4 regions of the Variovorax sp. DAIF25 genome follow, and region 4 is predicted to be linked to each of the others. Evidence: predicted binding sites of a transcription regulator. Region 4 holds the regulator's gene; each other region holds the start of a gene.
What was found. The regulator sigma-54, encoded in region 4, starts transcription at its own class of promoters, with help from an activator protein. The targets are predictions, from matches to a motif close to TGGCANGNAANCTGCTTT.

Region 1 (4,117 bases), 1.6 Mb from region 4:
TCGGCGGCCACAACTTCGGCGTGCTGCTGCCCTGGTGGGACATGCTGTTCGGGACCGCCAACTTCGAGAACCGCTACGACCCGACCGGCGTGCGCGACCAGGTCGAGCCCGATGCCGCAGGCAAGGTGCGCGACTACGGCCAGGGTTTCTGGGCCCAGCAGTGGCTGGGGCTCAAGCGCATGGTCGGCCGCGGTTGAGCGCGGCGGCTCCGCTCCAGCTGCCTCACCTGCGCGCGGCGTGCGCGCGAACCGGCGAATCGCCCGGCCGCCGGCTCTGGCTTCACGGCCGCGCGGGGCGCGCCGGGTTATCCTCCGGCCCGATGCGCCTGCTCCTCGACTCCTTCTGGCGCGCGGTGGCCTATTGCATGCTGCCGCGCGTGATCGTGCTGTCGCTGGTGCCACTGGGCCTGATGGTGCTGCTGGCCGCCGTCTTCGGCTACTTCTACTGGGACGCCGCGGTCGCCTGGACGCGCGGCGCGCTCGAATCCTGGCCGCTGCTGGCCAGCTTCTGGAGCTGGATCGGGCGGCTGTTCTCGGGCGACGTCACTTCGGTGCTGGCGCCGCTCGCCGTGGTGTTCGCGGCCACGCCGCTGATCGTGGTGCTGTCGCTCCTGATCGTGGCGGGCTTCATGGCGCCGGCGCTCACGCGGCTGGTGGCCGAGCGCCGCTTTCCCTCGCTCGAGCGCAAGAAGGGCGCCTCCTTCTTCGGCAGCGTGGCGCGCTCCATCGGCCTGACCGTGCTGGCGCTGCTCGCGCTGGTGGTGTCGATGCCGCTGTGGCTGATTCCCCCGCTGGTGCTGATCCTGCCGCCATTGATCTGGGGCTGGCTCACCTACCGCGTGATGAGCTTCGACGCGCTGGCCGAGCATGCCAGCGCCGAGGAGCGCGCCACCTTGCTGCGCGCGCACCGGCTGCCGCTGTTGTGCATCGGCGTGCTCTGCGGCTACCTGGGTGCGGCGCCGAGCATCGTCTGGGCCTCGGGCCTGCTGTTCGCGGCCGCCTTCTTCGTGCTGGTGCCGCTCGCGATCTGGATCTACACCCTGGTCTTCGCCTTCTCGGCCCTGTGGTTCGGCCACTACTGCCTCGATGCGCTGGCGCAGCTGCGTGGCCAGCGCGCGGCCGCCGCGGCGGCCGCCATCCCGGGCGACGCCGCCGCCATCGAGGCCGACCAGGCCGTTCTCTCCCAATGGAAATCCCCATGACCCGTGAATTCGGCCTGATCGTCGTCGGCGACGAGATCCTTTCGGGCAAGCGCCTCGACAAGCACATGCCCAAGGTGATCGAGCTGCTCGCGGCGCGCGGCCTGCAGCTCGGCTGGGCCGAATACGTGGGCGACGTGCCCGAGCGCATCACGGCCGCGCTGGCGCGCGCCTTCGCCTCGGGCGACGTCGTCTTCTCGACCGGCGGCATCGGCGCCACGCCCGACGACCACACCCGCCAGTGCGCCGCCAAGGCGCTGGGCGTGCCGCTGGCGCTGCATCCCGAAGCCGAGCTGCTGATCCGCGAGCGCATGCAGGACACGGCGCGCGAGCAGGGCGTGGCCTACGAGCCCGACCGGCCCGACAACATCCACCGGCTCAACATGGGCGTGTTTCCCGAGGGCGCCCGGATCATCGCCAACCCCTACAACAAGATCCCGGGCTTCAGCGTGGGCGACGTCCATTTCGTGCCCGGTTTCCCGGTCATGGCCTGGCCGATGATCGAGTCGGTGCTCGACGCCCGGTATGCCGATCTTTTCGTCCGGACCCGGGTCCTGGAGAAGTCCGTGATCGTTTTCGGTGCCATGGAAGCCACCCTCACGCCCCTGATGCAGGCGATCGAGGAGCGCCATGCGCGCATCAAGGTTTTCAGCCTGCCGAGCGTCGATCACCCCCAGTACGGCCGTCATATCGAGCTCGGCGTCAAGGGCGACCCGGAACTGCTCGACGCGGCCTACGGCCAGCTCATCGAAGGCCTGCACACTTTTAATGCACAACTTGGCCCAGAATTGGTGCGTTGATTTTGATCGCACCAATTTGGTGAATTCGACCGTGTTTCAGGCCGCCAAAGTGCGCGTCGCCGGCCCTTCATCGCAGGCGACAATGGCACAGAAACTGCATCCCGCATCCCTGTATTCCCAACCACCCATCCAACTCAGGAGAAATTGATGGCAAAGACCGTCGCCGACGTCATGAAGCTCGTGAAGGAAAACGAGGTCAAGTTCGTCGACTTCCGTTTCACCGACACCCGCGGTAAAGAACAACACGTGACCGTGCCCGTGTCGCACTTCGATGAAGACAAGTTCAGCTCGGGCCACGCGTTCGACGGCTCGTCCATCGCCGGCTGGAAGGGGATCGAGGCGTCGGACATGCAGCTGATGCCCGACCCGAACACCGCCAACATCGATCCCTTCTTCGAAGAGACCACGATGATCCTGACCTGCGACGTGATCGACCCGACCGACGGCAAGCCGTACGAGCGCGATCCCCGTTCGCTGGCCAAGCGCGCCGAAGCCTACATGAAGGCCTCGGGCCTGGGCGACACGGCCTACTTCGGTCCGGAACCCGAATTCTTCGTGTTCGACGGCGTGCGCTGGAAGAACGACATGTCGGGCTGCTTCGTGAAGATCGATTCCGAAGAAGCCTCGTGGAACACCGACAAGGAATACGAGCACGGCAACAGCGGCCACCGTCCCGCGGTCAAGGGCGGCTACTTCCCGGTTCCCCCGGTCGACAGCTTCCAGGACATGCGTTCGGAAATGTGCCTGGTGCTCGAATCGCTGGGCATCCCGGTCGAAGTGCATCACCATGAAGTGGCCAACGCCGGCCAGATGGAACTCGGCACCAAGTTCAGCACGCTGATCCAGCGCGCTGACTGGGTCCAGCTGCAGAAGTACGTGATCCACAACGTGGCCCACGCCTACGGCAAGACCGCCACCTTCATGCCCAAGCCCATCGTCGGCGACAACGGCTCGGGCATGCACGTGCACCAGTCGGTCTGGAAGGACGGCAAGAACCTGTTCGCCGGCGACGGCTATGCAGGCCTGTCGGACTTCGCGCTGCACTACATCGGCGGCATCATCAAGCACGCCCGTGCCCTGAACGCCATCACGAACCCCGGCACCAACAGCTACAAGCGCCTGGTGCCCGGCTTCGAAGCCCCGGTGAAGCTGGCCTACTCGGCCAAGAACCGCTCGGCCTCGATCCGCATCCCGTTCGTGGCGAACCCGAAGGGCCGCCGCGTCGAAGCGCGCTTCCCCGATCCGCTGATGAACCCGTACCTCGGTTTCGCAGCGCTGCTGATGGCCGGCCTCGACGGCGTGGAAAACAAGATCCACCCGGGCGAAGCCGCGAGCAAGGACCTCTACCATCTGCCGCCGGAAGAAGACGCGCTGATCCCGACCGTCTGCCACAGCCTCGACCAGGCCCTCGAGTACCTCGACAAGGACCGTGCCTTCCTGACCAAGGGCGGCGTGTTCACCGATGCGTACATCGATGCCTACATCGACCTGAAGATGCAGGAAGTCACGCGCTTCCGCATGGCCACGCACCCGGTCGAATTCGACATGTACTACTCGCTCTGATCGCGGTTTCCCGCTCGGAGTAACACGAAAGGACGGCCTCGGCCGTCCTTTTCATTGGGGCCGGAACATCCTGTCATCGGGGGCGTCGAATTGCATGAAAATGCGCCTTTTCGCGCTCTCCCGGGCCCTCGAGGTCCCCAAGATCCCATGAAGACTGCCGCACCACTTCTCCTCCTGGCCGCTTCCCTGTTCGCCCTGCCGGCGCTTGCCCAGGAGCGCGTCTGGCGTTGCGGGAACGAATACACCAACAACGCCACCGTCGCGCAGCAGCGCGGCTGCAAGGTGATGGAGGGCGGCAACGTCACCGTCGTGCAGGGCGCCTCGCGTGCCGCGCTCGGCGGTGCCGCCGCTTCGACCTCCGCGGCCCGCTCGCCGGCCGGCAGCCCGCGCGTCGAGGGTTCCGACCAGCGCGCGCGCGACGGCGAGGCGCGCTCGGTGCTCGAGTCCGAGCTGCGCAAGGCCGAGTCCCGCCAGGCCGAGCTGCAGAAGGAATACAACAACGGTGAGCCCGAGAAGCAGGGCAGCGAAGGCCGCAACTACCAGAAGTACCTCGACC
Region 2 (4,117 bases), 3.2 Mb from region 4:
GCGATGTCGGTCAGGCGCGCGATGCCGGGGTCGGAGAGCGCGCGCAGGATGCGGCAGGCCCGCTCGACCGAGGAGGTCGGTTCGGTGGCGCTGTCGGCCAGCACGGAGCTGGCGGCACGGGGTCGGAGGGCCATCGGTCTTGTCTCTTTGTTTCGTTCCATGGAACCGCGATATCGGCGCCATTGGAGGACCGCGCCCCCACGCGGTCAAGAAAACGCGAAGAAGTTGCTGCCAGCGAAACTTTTCAAGGGAAAACCCCGAACGCGGCGCCGGCGCGCGTTCGGCGTTCAGGGCAGGCGGTGCTGCCAGTAGCGCGGCGCGCGCTCGCGCTCGCAGGCCACCTCAAACGGGCTCGCGCTGTGCCAGTGCGCGGCGCCGCAGCGCACGTTCTCGACCAGGCGCACCTCGCGCTCGGCATGGCGCGCCACCACCTCGGGCACCGGATGGCCGAAGCGGTTGCGGTAGCCGGCCTGGACCAGACCGATGCGCGGGCGCACCGCATCGAGGAAGGCCGCGCTCGACGAGGTCTTGCTGCCGTGGTGCGGTACCAGCAGCACGTCGGCGCGCAGCCGTTCGGGCACGCGCTCGAGCAACGCGGCCTCCTGCAGCCGCTCGATGTCGCCGGCCAGCAGCGCGGTCGCGCGGCCGTTGCCGATGCGCAGCACGCACGAGATGGCATTGGGCCGCGTGAAGAACAGGTAGTCGCCGGAGCGCGGGTGCAGCAGCTCGAAGTCCACGCCGTCCCAGATCCAGCGCCGGCCCGCCTCGCAGCGCCGCGCGGGGCGCTGCGACTGCAGCGGGTGCCCGGCCTCGATCGAGCTCAGCAGCTCGGCGCGCGGATGCATCGCGAGCACGGCGCTCGCGCCGCCCGTGTGGTCGCTGTCGCGGTGGCTCAGCACCAGCAGGTCGAGCCGCTCGCCGAGGGCGCGCAGCAGCGGCACCAGCACGCGGTGGCCGGCGTCGCTCTCGAGGCTGTAGCGCGGGCCGCTGTCGTAGAGCAGGCTGTGGGTCGCGGTGCGCACCAGCACCGCGTTGCCCTGGCCGACGTCGGCCGCGAGCAGTTCGAACTCGCCGACGGCGGGACGCGGCGGCTGCCACAGCAGCACCGGCAGCAGCAGCGGCAGGCCCAGCGCGCGCAGCGACCACGGCAGCCGCATCGCGACCAGCACGCCGCCCGCCACGCCGCAGGCCGCCAGCCATGCCGGCGGCGCGGCCATCGAGACGCTGGCGAACGGCAGCGCCGCGAGCCATGACAGCAGCAGCCCGAGCCCCTGCACCGCGCGTGCCGCGAGGTCCCACAGCGGCGCGGCGACGGTGCCGAGCATCGCCAGCGGCGTGATCACCAGCGTGACCCAGGGAATCGCGACCAGATTCGCCACCAGCCCGACCAGCGACACCTGCTGGAACAGCAGCAGGCTCAAGGGCGTGAGCGCCAGCGTGATCGTCCATTGCTCGCGCAGCAGCCGCCACAGCCGTGCGCGCAGGCCCGGGCGCGTGTCGCCGGGCCAGCCCGCGTCGGTGGCGAACAGCACGCCCACCGCGACGAAGCTGAGCCAGAAGCCGGCCTGCGTCAGGGCCCAGGGATCGAGCGCGACCACCACCGCCGCGGTCAGCAGCCAGCCGTGCGGCCAGGGCCAGCGCCGCCCCGTGAGGCGCAGCAGCGCGACGGTCGCGAGCATCCAGACCGTGCGCTGCGATGGCACGCCCCAGCCGCTGAACAGCGCATAGAGCGTGGCCAGCAGCACGCCGCCCGCGAGCGCCGCGCGCTGTGCCGGCAGGCGCAGCATCAGCCGCGGGCTGCGGCGCCAGAGCGCGCCGACGACATGCGCGGCAAGCCATGCGAACAAGGTCACGTGCAGGCCCGAGATCGACATCAGGTGGGCCACGCCGGTGGCGCGGAAGACGTCCCAGCCCTCGCGGTCGATCGCGCCCTGGTCGCCCGTGACCAGCGCGGCGATCACGCCCGCGGCAAAGCGCTCGGCCACGCGCGCGAAGATGGCATCGCGCACGGCCTCGCGCGCGCGCTCGATCGGGTGCCGCCCCGTGAGGCCCAGCCGCGCGGGCGCCTCGTCGCGCGCGCCGAGGCGCACATGGCCGCTGGCACGCAGGCCCTGCTCCCACATCCACAGCTCGCTGTCGAAGCCATGCGGGTTGCGCTGGCCATGCGGCGCCTTGAGGCGCACGGTCAGGCGCCAGCGCTCGCCCGCATGCACCGGGCTCTCGGGCAGGAGCGTCGGTGCGGACGCATCGGCCGGGCCGTTCCAGAGGCTGCCGCCTTCGGCATACCAGCCGAGCGCGATGCGGTCGGGCACCGCGGGCGATCCGGCCATGGCAGGGTCCGCCCAGCGCGCGGACTCGACGGCAAAACGGAAGCGCGTTCCAGCCTCGCCGCGCTGCGGCATCTGCGACACCACGCCCATGAGCTGCAGGTCGCGCCCCTCGAGCGCGGGATCGAGCGCACCCGCCGCATAGACCGTGGCCCGTGCGCCCGCGAGCCCCGCGCCGATCGCCGCACCGGCCAGCGCGGCGCAGACCCAGGCGACTCGCGCATGCCGCGGCATGCGCCAAACCCCGATGAGACCTGCGATGCCCGCGAGCAGTCCGCCCGCGTAAGCCATGCCGTCCCACAGCACCGGCTGCCGCAGTTGCAGCGCCACGCCCGCGAGCGCCGCCGCGAGCGCGACGAACGCGCAGCGCGCGCGCAAGACGGCATCGGATGCGTCTCGCACACCCTTGGCGACCATGATGCAAACCCTCCCCCAACGACGCTCCGTGGCGCGCTAATTGCTTTGTCTTCTGGGCTAGTATGCGTCTCACCAGAGACATCTTTTCGATGCAATCTGCCAGTACTGCACACAAAAACGCATGTCCATCCACGCCGCGCTCCACCACGTCACCCACTACAAATACGACCGCCTGGTGCAACTCGGCCCGCAGGTCGTCCGGCTGCGCCCGGCACCGCATTGCCGCAGCAACGTCATCTCGTACTCGCTGCGCGTCGAACCCGCGGATCACTTCGTCAACTGGATGCAGGACCCGTTCGCCAACTACCAGGCGCGGCTCGTGTTCCCCGAGAAGACGCGCGAGTTCAAGGTCACGGTCGACCTCGTGGTCGAGATGGCGGTCTACAACCCCTTCGACTTCTTCCTCGAGCCGCAGGCCGAGAACTTTCCGTTCGCCTACACGCCCTCGCAGGCCGAGGAACTCGCGCCCTATCTCGTCACCGAGGAGCCCACGCCGCTGCTCGCGGCCTACCTCGACAAGATCGACCGCAAGGAACAGCGCACCATCGACTTCCTGGTCGGCATCAACCAGCAGGTGCAGCAGGACGTCAACTACCTGATCCGCATGGAGCCCGGCGTGCAGACGCCGGAAGAAACGCTCACCAACGGCAGCGGCTCCTGCCGCGACTCGGGCTGGCTGCTGGTGCAGCTGCTGCGCCACTGCGGCCTGGCCGCGCGCTTCGTCTCGGGCTACCTGATCCAGCTCACGCCCGACGTGAAGGCGCTCGACGGCCCGAGCGGCACCACGGTCGACTTCACCGACCTGCACGCCTGGTGCGAGGTGTTCCTGCCGGGCGCCGGATGGATCGGCCTCGATGCCACCTCGGGCCTGCTGGCCGGCGAGGGCCACATCCCGCTGGCCTGTACGCCCACGCCCTCGAGCGCCGCGCCCATCGAGGGTGGCGTCGACGAGTCGAAGGTCGAGTTCGGCCATGACATGAAGGTCACGCGCATCTACGAATCGCCGCGCGTGACCAAGCCCTACACCGAGGAGCAGTGGGCCGAGGTGCTGACCCTGGGCGACGCGGTCGACGCGCGGCTGCAGGCCGGCGACGTGCGCCTCACGATGGGCGGCGAGCCCACCTACGTGGCCACCAGCGACCGCGACGCGCCCGAGTGGAACACCGACGCGCTCGGCCCCACCAAGCGCGGCTACGCCACCGAGCTGGTCCACAAGCTGCGCGCCGAGTACGGCCAGGGCGGCTTCCTGCATTTCGGCCAGGGCAAGTGGTACCCGGGCGAGCAGCTGCCGCGCTGGGCGCTGTCGATCTTCTGGCGCGCCGACGGCCAGACGCTGTGGCACGACCCCGAGCTGTTCGCCGACGAACGCTTCC
Region 3 (4,117 bases), 3.2 Mb from region 4:
GAACATCGCCCATCCCGAGCTGCTGGCGCGCACCGCCGCCTATGCGCGCGAGCGCGACCTGCCGATCGTCGCGGTGAAGGCCGGGCGCTCGGAGAGCGGCCAGCGCGCCGCCTCCTCGCACACCGGCTCGCTGGCCAACGAGGACCGCGCGGTCGATGCCTTCTTCCACCGCCACGGCATCTGGCGCGTGCGCGATCCGCATGCGCAGGCGCTCGCGGCCGAGGCCTACCTCAAGGGCTGGCGGCCCGAGGGCCGGCGGCTGGTGGTGGTCAGCAACTCGGGCGCGAGCTGCGTGATGGGCGCCGATGCCTCCGAGGCCTTCGGCCTGCCGCTGGCGCCGCTCTCGGCCGAGACGCGGCGCGAGGTGGCCGCGCGGCTGCCGGGTTTCGCGACCGCGACCAACCCGATCGACGTCACGGCCGCGCTGCTGTCGGACAGCGGCCTCTTCGGTGGCGTGCTGCCCGTGCTGGCGCGCGACCCGGCGGCCGACCTGTTCTTCGTCAACATCCCGGTGGCGGGCGCGGGCTACGACGTGCAGGCCTTCGCGGCCGACACCGCGGCCTTCGAGGCCGCGAGCGGCAAGCCGGTGGTGGTGGCCGCCTGGCAGGACAGCGTGGCAGCGCCGTTCCGCGCGCGCGGCATCCCGACCTTCGCCAACGAGACCGAGGCGCTGGGCGTGCTGGCGCAGCTGGCCTCGCACACGGCGCTGATGCGCGAGCGGCACGTGCCCTGGCCGCAGGACGCGGCGCCCGTGCTGCCGCCCGGCGAGGGGCGTTTTCTCAACGAGGCGCAGAGCCTCGCGCTGCTGGCCGCGCAGGGCGTGCCGGTGGTCGCGCACCGGCTGTGCCGCAGCGCCGACGAGGCACGCGACGCCTGGGGCGCGGTGGGCGGGCCGGCGGTGGTCAAGGCCTGCTCGGCCGACGTGCCGCACAAGTCCGAGCACGGCCTGGTGGCGCTGGGCGTCGACAGCGCGCAGGCGGCGGGCGCGCTGTTCGAGACCCAGTGGCGCCGGCTGGCCGAACTCGGCGCGGCACGCGAGGGCGTGATCGTCGCGGCCATGCGCAAGGGGCGGCACGAATGCATGGTCGGCGCGCGCCACGACCCGGTGTTCGGCCCGGTCGTCGTGGTGGGCGACGGCGGCAAGTACGTCGAGGCGCTGCAGGACGTGGCGGTGCTGCTGCCGCCCTTCGCCGCGGCGGACGTGAAGGCGGCGCTGAAGACGCTGCGCATCGCGCCGCTGCTCGAGGGCGTGCGCGGCGAGCCGCCGCTCGACGTCGATGCGCTGGCCGACATCGCGGTCGCCGTCGGCCGGCTGCTGGCCGCGGCGCCCGGGCGCATCGCTTCGATCGACGTGAATCCGGTGATGGTGGGCGCGCGCGGCGAGGGCGCGCTGGTGGTCGATGCGCTGGTCGAGCGGTCGGTGGAGTTGAAATCGTGAACTAGTTGTTAAAAGCACGCGAACAAGCCCTTGCCAAGTCGCTGCCGGTGGCGTCCCATCCGTTGTAGCGAACCAGGGCCTGTTAACACTATGCAAGGCGACCCATTGCATAGCGTTAACAGGCCCTGAAACAAACAGGGGGAAGTCGCATGCAACCGCACAGGCGCGAGGACGTTCCACGTCCTTTTCCCGGAGCCGCGCCATGACGGGCGCCGCTCCGGCCATCACCAGCAGCCATGCCGGCACCAGCTCCGCCGCGCGGCTCAAGACGCACCGCGACGGCCCGGTGCTGGTGCTGACGCTCAGCAATCCCGGCGTGCGCAACGCGCTCAGCCCCGCGGTCTACCGCGCCGCGGCCAAGGCCATGCGCGACGCCGCGGGCTTTCGCACGGTGCGCGCCATCGTGCTGTGCGGGGAGGGCGATCACTTCAGCGGCGGCGGCGACCTGCGCCGGCTGGCCCGCCAGCGCCGGCTGCCGGCCGCCGAGCAGCACGAGCACCTGGCGGCGCTGCACGACTGGATCCACGCGATCGAGGCGGCGCCGCAGCCGGTCATCGCCGCGGTCGAGGGCGCGGCGGCCGGAGGCGGCTTCTCGCTGGCCCTGGCCTGCGACCTGATCGTGGCGGCCGAGGACGCGAAGTTCGCCACCTCCTTCGTGACCATGGGCCTGACGCCCGACGGCGGCGCCACCGATTCGCTGGCGCGCGCGCTGCCGCCGCAGGCCGCGCTCGAGCTGCTGCTCGACGGCACGCCCTGCACGGCGCAGCGGCTGCACGGCTGGGGCGTGGTCAACAAGGTGGTGCCGCCCGGCGAGGCCTGCGCCGCGGCGCTCGAGTGGGCGCAGCGGCTGGCGCGCGGCCCGTTCGAGGTGCAGGCGCGCATCAAGCAGCTCGTGCACGCGGCGCGCGGGCGCAGCCGGCGCGAACAGCTCGACGCCGAGCGCGAGTTCTTCGTCGCCAGCCTCTATGGCGACGAGAGCGCGGAGCGCATCAAGGCCTTTCTCTCGCCGCGCCGCGAGCGCGTCGCCGGCGAGGCCCCGGTGCTCTGAAGGCGCGAAAAAAATTTCGACCGCCGCCTTCCCGGGCTTGGCATCAGGGGTTCTACTGGCCTCGAACTTGCTAAGCTATGGCTCAAGGAGATTGGTCGTTCCATGCACAAATTCGACGAGATGTATGAGCAGCTCCCCTATGCGGGAGCCGCGATCCGGCAGCACTACAAGCGATACGACCAATGGCTAGCGAAGCAACCCGGCGAGGTGATGCGTTCGCGGCGCGAAGAGGCGGAAATGATCTTCCGCCGGGTCGGTATCACCTTCGCCGTGTACGGCGCCAAGGACGAGGACGGCTCGGGCACCGAGCGGCTGATCCCGTTCGACCTGCTGCCCCGGATCATTCCGGCGCACGAGTGGGACAGCATGGAGAAGGGGCTGGTACAGCGCGTCACGGCGCTCAACCGCTTCCTGCATGACGTCTACCACGACCAGGAAATCATCAAGGCCGGCATCATCCCGGCCGAGCAGATCCTCAACAACGCCCAGTTCCGCCCCGAGATGATGGGCGTGAGCGTGCCGCACAACGTCTACTCGAACATCTCGGGCATCGACATCGTGCGCGCGCCCGACGCCAGCGGCAACGGCGAGTACTACGTGCTCGAGGACAACCTGCGCGTGCCCAGCGGCGTGAGCTACATGCTCGAGAACCGCAAGATGATGATGCGGCTGTTCCCCGAGCTGTTCAACCAGAACCGCATCGCGCCGGTGGCGCACTACCCCGACCTGCTGCTCGAGACCCTGCGCGCCAGCGCGCCGGCCGCGACGGCCGAGCCCACGGTGGTGGTGCTCACGCCCGGCATGTACAACAGCGCCTACTTCGAGCACGCCTTCCTCGCGCAGCAGATGGGCGTCGAGCTGGTCGAGGGGCAGGACCTGTTCGTGCGCGACAACTTCGTCTACATGCGCACCACGCGCGGACCGAAGCGCGTCGACGTGATCTACCGCCGCGTCGACGACGACTTCCTCGACCCCGAGGTGTTCCGCCCGAGTTCCACGCTCGGCTGCGCGGGCCTGATGCGCGCCTACCGCGACGGCAACGTCGTGATCTGCAATGCCGTGGGCACCGGCGTGGCCGACGACAAGTCGATCTATCCGTACGTGCCGAAGATGATCGAGTTCTACCTCGGCGAGCAGCCGATCCTCAAGAACGTGCCGACCTACATGTGCCGCAACAAGGACGAGCTGCAGTACACGCTCGACAACATGAAGGACCTGGTGGTCAAGGAAGTGCACGGCGCCGGCGGCTACGGCATGCTGATCGGCCCGGCCGCCACGCAGGCCGAGATCGAGGACTTCAAGAAGGCCGTGATCGCCAAGCCCGACGGCTACATCGCCCAGCCCACGCTGAGCCTGTCGACCTCGCCGACCTTCGTCGACGCCGGCATCGCGCCGCGCCACATCGACCTGCGGCCCTTCGTGCTCTCGGGCAGCGAGGTGCAGATGGTGCCCGGCGGCCTCACGCGCGTGGCGCTCAAGGAAGGCTCGCTGGTGGTCAATTCCTCGCAGGGCGGCGGCACCAAGGACACCTGGATCCTCGAGGCCGACCGCACGGCCAAGCCGAAGACGCAGTCCCAGTCGCAGAGCCAGTCGGCCTGAGTGCAAGAAGCCCGGAGAACCACATGCTGTCC
Region 4 (4,117 bases):
CCGGGCGCCGGACTGCGCTCCACCACCACGCTGAGCGGCGAAGGGGAAGAACGCAAGTGATCGAAGCCGCCGGAACCCAGGAAGCCAACGGCGTGCCGGGCAGCCGCCTCGTCGCGCGCGGCCTGCAGAAGAGCTATGGCAGCCGCAAGGTGGTCAAGGACGTCTCGCTCGACGTGCAGAAGGGCGAAGTGGTCGGACTGCTCGGCCCCAACGGCGCCGGCAAGACCACCTCGTTCTACATGATCGTCGGGCTGGTGCGCGCCGACGCGGGCGAGATCTCCATCGACGGCGAGCCGATCGCCCACATGCCGATCCACCGCCGCGCGCGCATGGGCCTGAGCTACCTGCCGCAGGAAGCCTCGATCTTCCGCAAGCTCACGGTCGAGGAGAACGTGCGCGCGGTGCTCGAGCTGCAGCGCGAGCCCGATGCCAACGGCCGGCCGCAGGCGCTGTCGAAGCAGCGCATGGAAGAGCGCCTGTCGGAGCTGCTGGCCGACCTGCGCGTCGACCACCTGCGCGATTCGCCCGCGCTCGCGCTGTCGGGCGGCGAACGCCGCCGCGTCGAGATCGCGCGCGCGCTGGCCACCCAGCCGCGCTTCATCCTGCTCGACGAGCCCTTCGCCGGCATCGACCCGATCGCGGTGATCGAGATCCAGCGCATCATCAGCTTCCTGAAGGAACGCGGCATCGGCGTGCTGATCACCGACCACAACGTGCGCGAGACGCTGGGCATCTGCGACCACGCCTTCATCATCAGCGACGGCCATGTGCTGGCACAGGGCACGCCCTCGGAGATCGTCGACAACGCCGAAGTGCGCCGGGTCTACCTGGGCGAGCACTTCCGCATGTGATGACCCTCGTGCAAGTCATTTCCTGAGGGCATGAAACAAGGCTTGTCGCTGCGCGTTTCGCAGCATCTCGCGCTGACGCCTCAGCTGCAGCAGTCGATCCGGCTGCTGCAGCTCTCCACGCTCGAACTGAGCCAGGAGGTCGAGCAGATGCTCGACGAGAACCCCTTCCTCGAGCGCACCGCCGAGGAAGCCGCGCGCGAGGAGTTCGGCCTCGACGCCGCCGACACGCCCGCGCCGCGCGAGGACACCGAGCGCGAAGCCGAGAGCGACTACGCGAGCGCCGCGCCTTCGACCTCGACCACGTCCACCGAGACCGCCTCGTCGTCCGAGGCCGAGCCGGCCCTCGACTCGCCCGAGCGCGAGCCCGACTGGGAAGGCGACGGCACCGTCGACATGGCGCCCGACGACAGCGAATGGGGCAGCGACGCGCCCGCGCGCAACAACAGCAGCACCGGCGACGACGAGCGCGCCGATGCCACCGAGCTCGCGCGCAGCCAGGAATCGCTGCAGTCCTTCCTGCACCGCCAGGCGCTGAGCCTGCGGCTCAACGAGAACGACAGCGCCGCGCTGCGCTTTTTGATCGAGTCGCTCAACGACGACGGCTACCTCGAGGATTCGCTGCCGGCGCTGGCCTCGGGCCTCGCGGGCGACGACAACGACCAGTTCGACGAACTGGTGCACCACTTCCAGGTCGCGCTGGGCTTGCTGCAGAGCCTGGAGCCCGCGGGCGTGGGCGCGCGCGACCTCGGCGAATGCCTCGCGATCCAGCTGCGCGCGCTGGCCGACGAAGACGAAACCGAGGACGAGGAGCTGGTGCGCAAGACCGCGCTCGCCATCTGCAAGCAGCCGATGGAGCTGCTCGCGCGGCGCGACTTCAAGCGCCTCGCCACGCTCACGCGTACCAACGAGGAACTGGTGCGCTCGGCGCTGCAGGTCATCGCGCGGCTCGAACCCAAGCCGGGCCGCCGCTTCGTCGATGTCGAGCGCAACATCGTCATTCCCGACGTGATCGTCACCAAGACCGGCCGCGGCACCAACGTGAAGTTCCGCGTCATGCTCAACCCCGAGGTGATGCCGCGGCTGCGCGTGCACGACATCTATGCCGGCGCGCTCAAGTCGCACAAGGGCGAGGGCAGCCAGGCGCTGTCGCAGCGGCTGCAGGAGGCGCGCTGGTTCATCAAGAACATCCAGCAGCGCTTCGACACCATCCTGCGCGTGAGCAACGCCATCGTCGAGCGGCAGAAGAGCTACTTCGTGCACGGCGAGCTCGCGATGCGCCCGCTGGTGCTGCGCGAGATCGCCGACGAGCTCGGGCTGCACGAATCCACCATCTCGCGCGTGACCACCGCGAAGTACATGTCCACGCCCTTCGGCACGGTCGAGCTCAAGTACTTCTTCGGCTCGGCGCTGGGCACCGAGACCGGCGGCAATGCCTCGAGCACCGCGGTGCGCGCGCTGATCAAGCAGTTCGTCGGTTCGGAGAGCGTGAAGAAGCCGCTGTCGGACAGCCAGATCTCCGAGATGCTCAAGGAGCAGGGCATCGAGTGCGCGCGCCGCACCGTCGCCAAGTACCGCGAGGCGCTGCGCATCGCGCCCGCCAACCTGCGCAAGGCCCTGTAGAAAGCCGCCGATGGCCCGACGCCTGCTGTCGCGCTGTGGGCCCTGGGTGTTCGCCATCGCGGCCGCGCTGTTGGCCGCCGGTTGCGCCTCGCTGCCCGACGAGGCCCCGCGCACGCCCACCAAGGCCATCGCCGTGTCGAAGGACACTGCGCTCGGGCGCATCGCGCTGGCCGCACAGCCCGACCCCGACCTCAGCGGCTTTCGCCTCATGCCCGGCGGCGACTTCGCCTTCGACACCCGCATCCAGCTCGCGCGCCGCGCCCAGCGCACGCTCGACGTCCAGTACTACCAGATCGAGAACGACGAGACCGGCCGCTACCTGCTGCGCACCCTGCGCGATGCCGCGCAGCGCGGCGTGCGGGTGCGCGTGCTGATGGACGACCTCTACACCGCGGGCGAGGACGAGCTGCTGCGCGGCTTCGCGGCCACGCCCAATGTCGAGCTGCGCCTGTTCAACCCCTTCCCGGCCGGCCGCGGCAGCCTGCTCGCGCGCTTCACCGCCTCGCTGTTCGACTTCAGCCGCGTCAACCGGCGCATGCACAACAAGCTGTTCATCGCCGACGGCGCGATGGCCGTGGCGGGCGGGCGCAACATCGGCAACCAGTACTTCCGGCGCACCGCGGGCGAGAACTTCATCGACCTCGACACCTTCGTGACGGGCGCGCTGATCCCGCGCCTGGGCAGCCTGTTCGACCAGTACTGGAACAGCCCCTACGTGCGGCCCGTCGAGTCGGTGGTGGCGAGCACGCTGCCGAACGACGAACTGCAGCGCCGCTTCGAGGCCGCCACCGGCCCCGACACCACGCCGCCGCCGCCGAAGCCCGCGCCCAACGACCTGCTGGGCTACGGCCCGATCGCCGAGGACCTCGACGCCGGCCGGCTCGGCCTGATCTGGACCACGGCCGAGGCCTACGCCGATTCGCCCGACCGCGTGATCGGCAAGACCGCCTCGTACGGCGGCGTGCCGCTGCTCGACGTCGACAGCGTGCGCTACAACGTGGTCGAGCAGATGCGCCGCGCGCGCAGCGAGGTCACCATCGTCTCGCCCTACCTGATCCCGGGCGCCGCGGGGCTCGAGGTGATGAACGAGATCCGCCGGCGCCAGGTGAAGATCAGCGTGGTGACCAACTCGCTCGCCGCCACCGACGAGCCGCTGGTGCACACCGCCTACCGCCGCTACCGGCCCGAGATGCTGCGCCTGGGCGCCGAGCTCTACGAACTCAGCACCAACCGCACCCGCCGCAGCGTGCGGCTGGGCCTGTTCGGCACCTCGGTCGGCCGGCTGCATGCCAAGTCGGCGGTGATCGACCAGCGCATCCTGTTCGTCGGCTCGATGAATTTCGACCCGCGATCCGAGGTCCACAACACCGAGATCGGCCTGTTCATCCGCAGCCCCGAGATGGCGCAGCAGGCGCTGAAGCTGCTCGAGGTGCTCAAGCAGCAGGGCGCCTACAGGCTGCGCTTCGCCGAAGGCAGCGACTCGCGCCTGGAGTGGATCAGCGAGGAGGCCGGCAAGACCACGGTGCTGAGCGAGGAGCCCGACTCGGGCTTCTGGGATCGCACCATGCTCGAACTGCTGGCGCCGCTGACGCCGGAGAGCCTGCTCTAGGAATCGGCCTCAGGTCCCGCGCACCGCCGACCACACC

Region 1: the regulator sigma-54 is predicted to act here: its motif matches at 2,082-2,099, upstream of glnA (type I glutamate--ammonia ligase).
Region 2: the regulator sigma-54 is predicted to act here: its motif matches at 2,774-2,791, upstream of R0232_RS22535 (DUF2126 domain-containing protein).
Region 3: the regulator sigma-54 is predicted to act here: its motif matches at 2,543-2,560, upstream of R0232_RS22495 (circularly permuted type 2 ATP-grasp protein).

The regions. Positions count from the first base shown of each region.
Region 1 is NZ_CP136636.1:2,380,679-2,384,795, forward strand. It holds gene R0232_RS10865 (sterol desaturase family protein) at 1-197, shown strand, start outside; gene R0232_RS10870 (EI24 domain-containing protein) at 320-1,201, shown strand; gene R0232_RS10875 (competence/damage-inducible protein A) at 1,198-1,998, shown strand; gene glnA (type I glutamate--ammonia ligase) at 2,146-3,561, shown strand; gene R0232_RS10885 (hypothetical protein) at 3,709-4,117, shown strand, end outside.
Region 2 is NZ_CP136636.1:4,895,795-4,899,911, forward strand. It holds gene R0232_RS22525 (IclR family transcriptional regulator) at 1-134, opposite strand, end outside; gene R0232_RS22530 (DNA internalization-related competence protein ComEC/Rec2) at 288-2,744, opposite strand; gene R0232_RS22535 (DUF2126 domain-containing protein) at 2,866-4,117, shown strand, end outside.
Region 3 is NZ_CP136636.1:4,887,663-4,891,779, reverse strand. It holds gene R0232_RS22505 (acetate--CoA ligase family protein) at 1-1,438, shown strand, start outside; gene R0232_RS22500 (oxepin-CoA hydrolase, alternative type) at 1,641-2,486, shown strand; gene R0232_RS22495 (circularly permuted type 2 ATP-grasp protein) at 2,589-4,085, shown strand; gene R0232_RS22490 (alpha-E domain-containing protein) at 4,109-4,117, shown strand, end outside.
Region 4 is NZ_CP136636.1:753,235-757,351, forward strand. It holds gene lptA (lipopolysaccharide transport periplasmic protein LptA) at 1-60, shown strand, start outside; gene lptB (LPS export ABC transporter ATP-binding protein) at 57-851, shown strand; gene R0232_RS03540 (RNA polymerase factor sigma-54) at 882-2,471, shown strand; gene R0232_RS03545 (phospholipase D family protein) at 2,482-4,080, shown strand; gene R0232_RS03550 (LysE family translocator) at 4,090-4,117, opposite strand, start outside.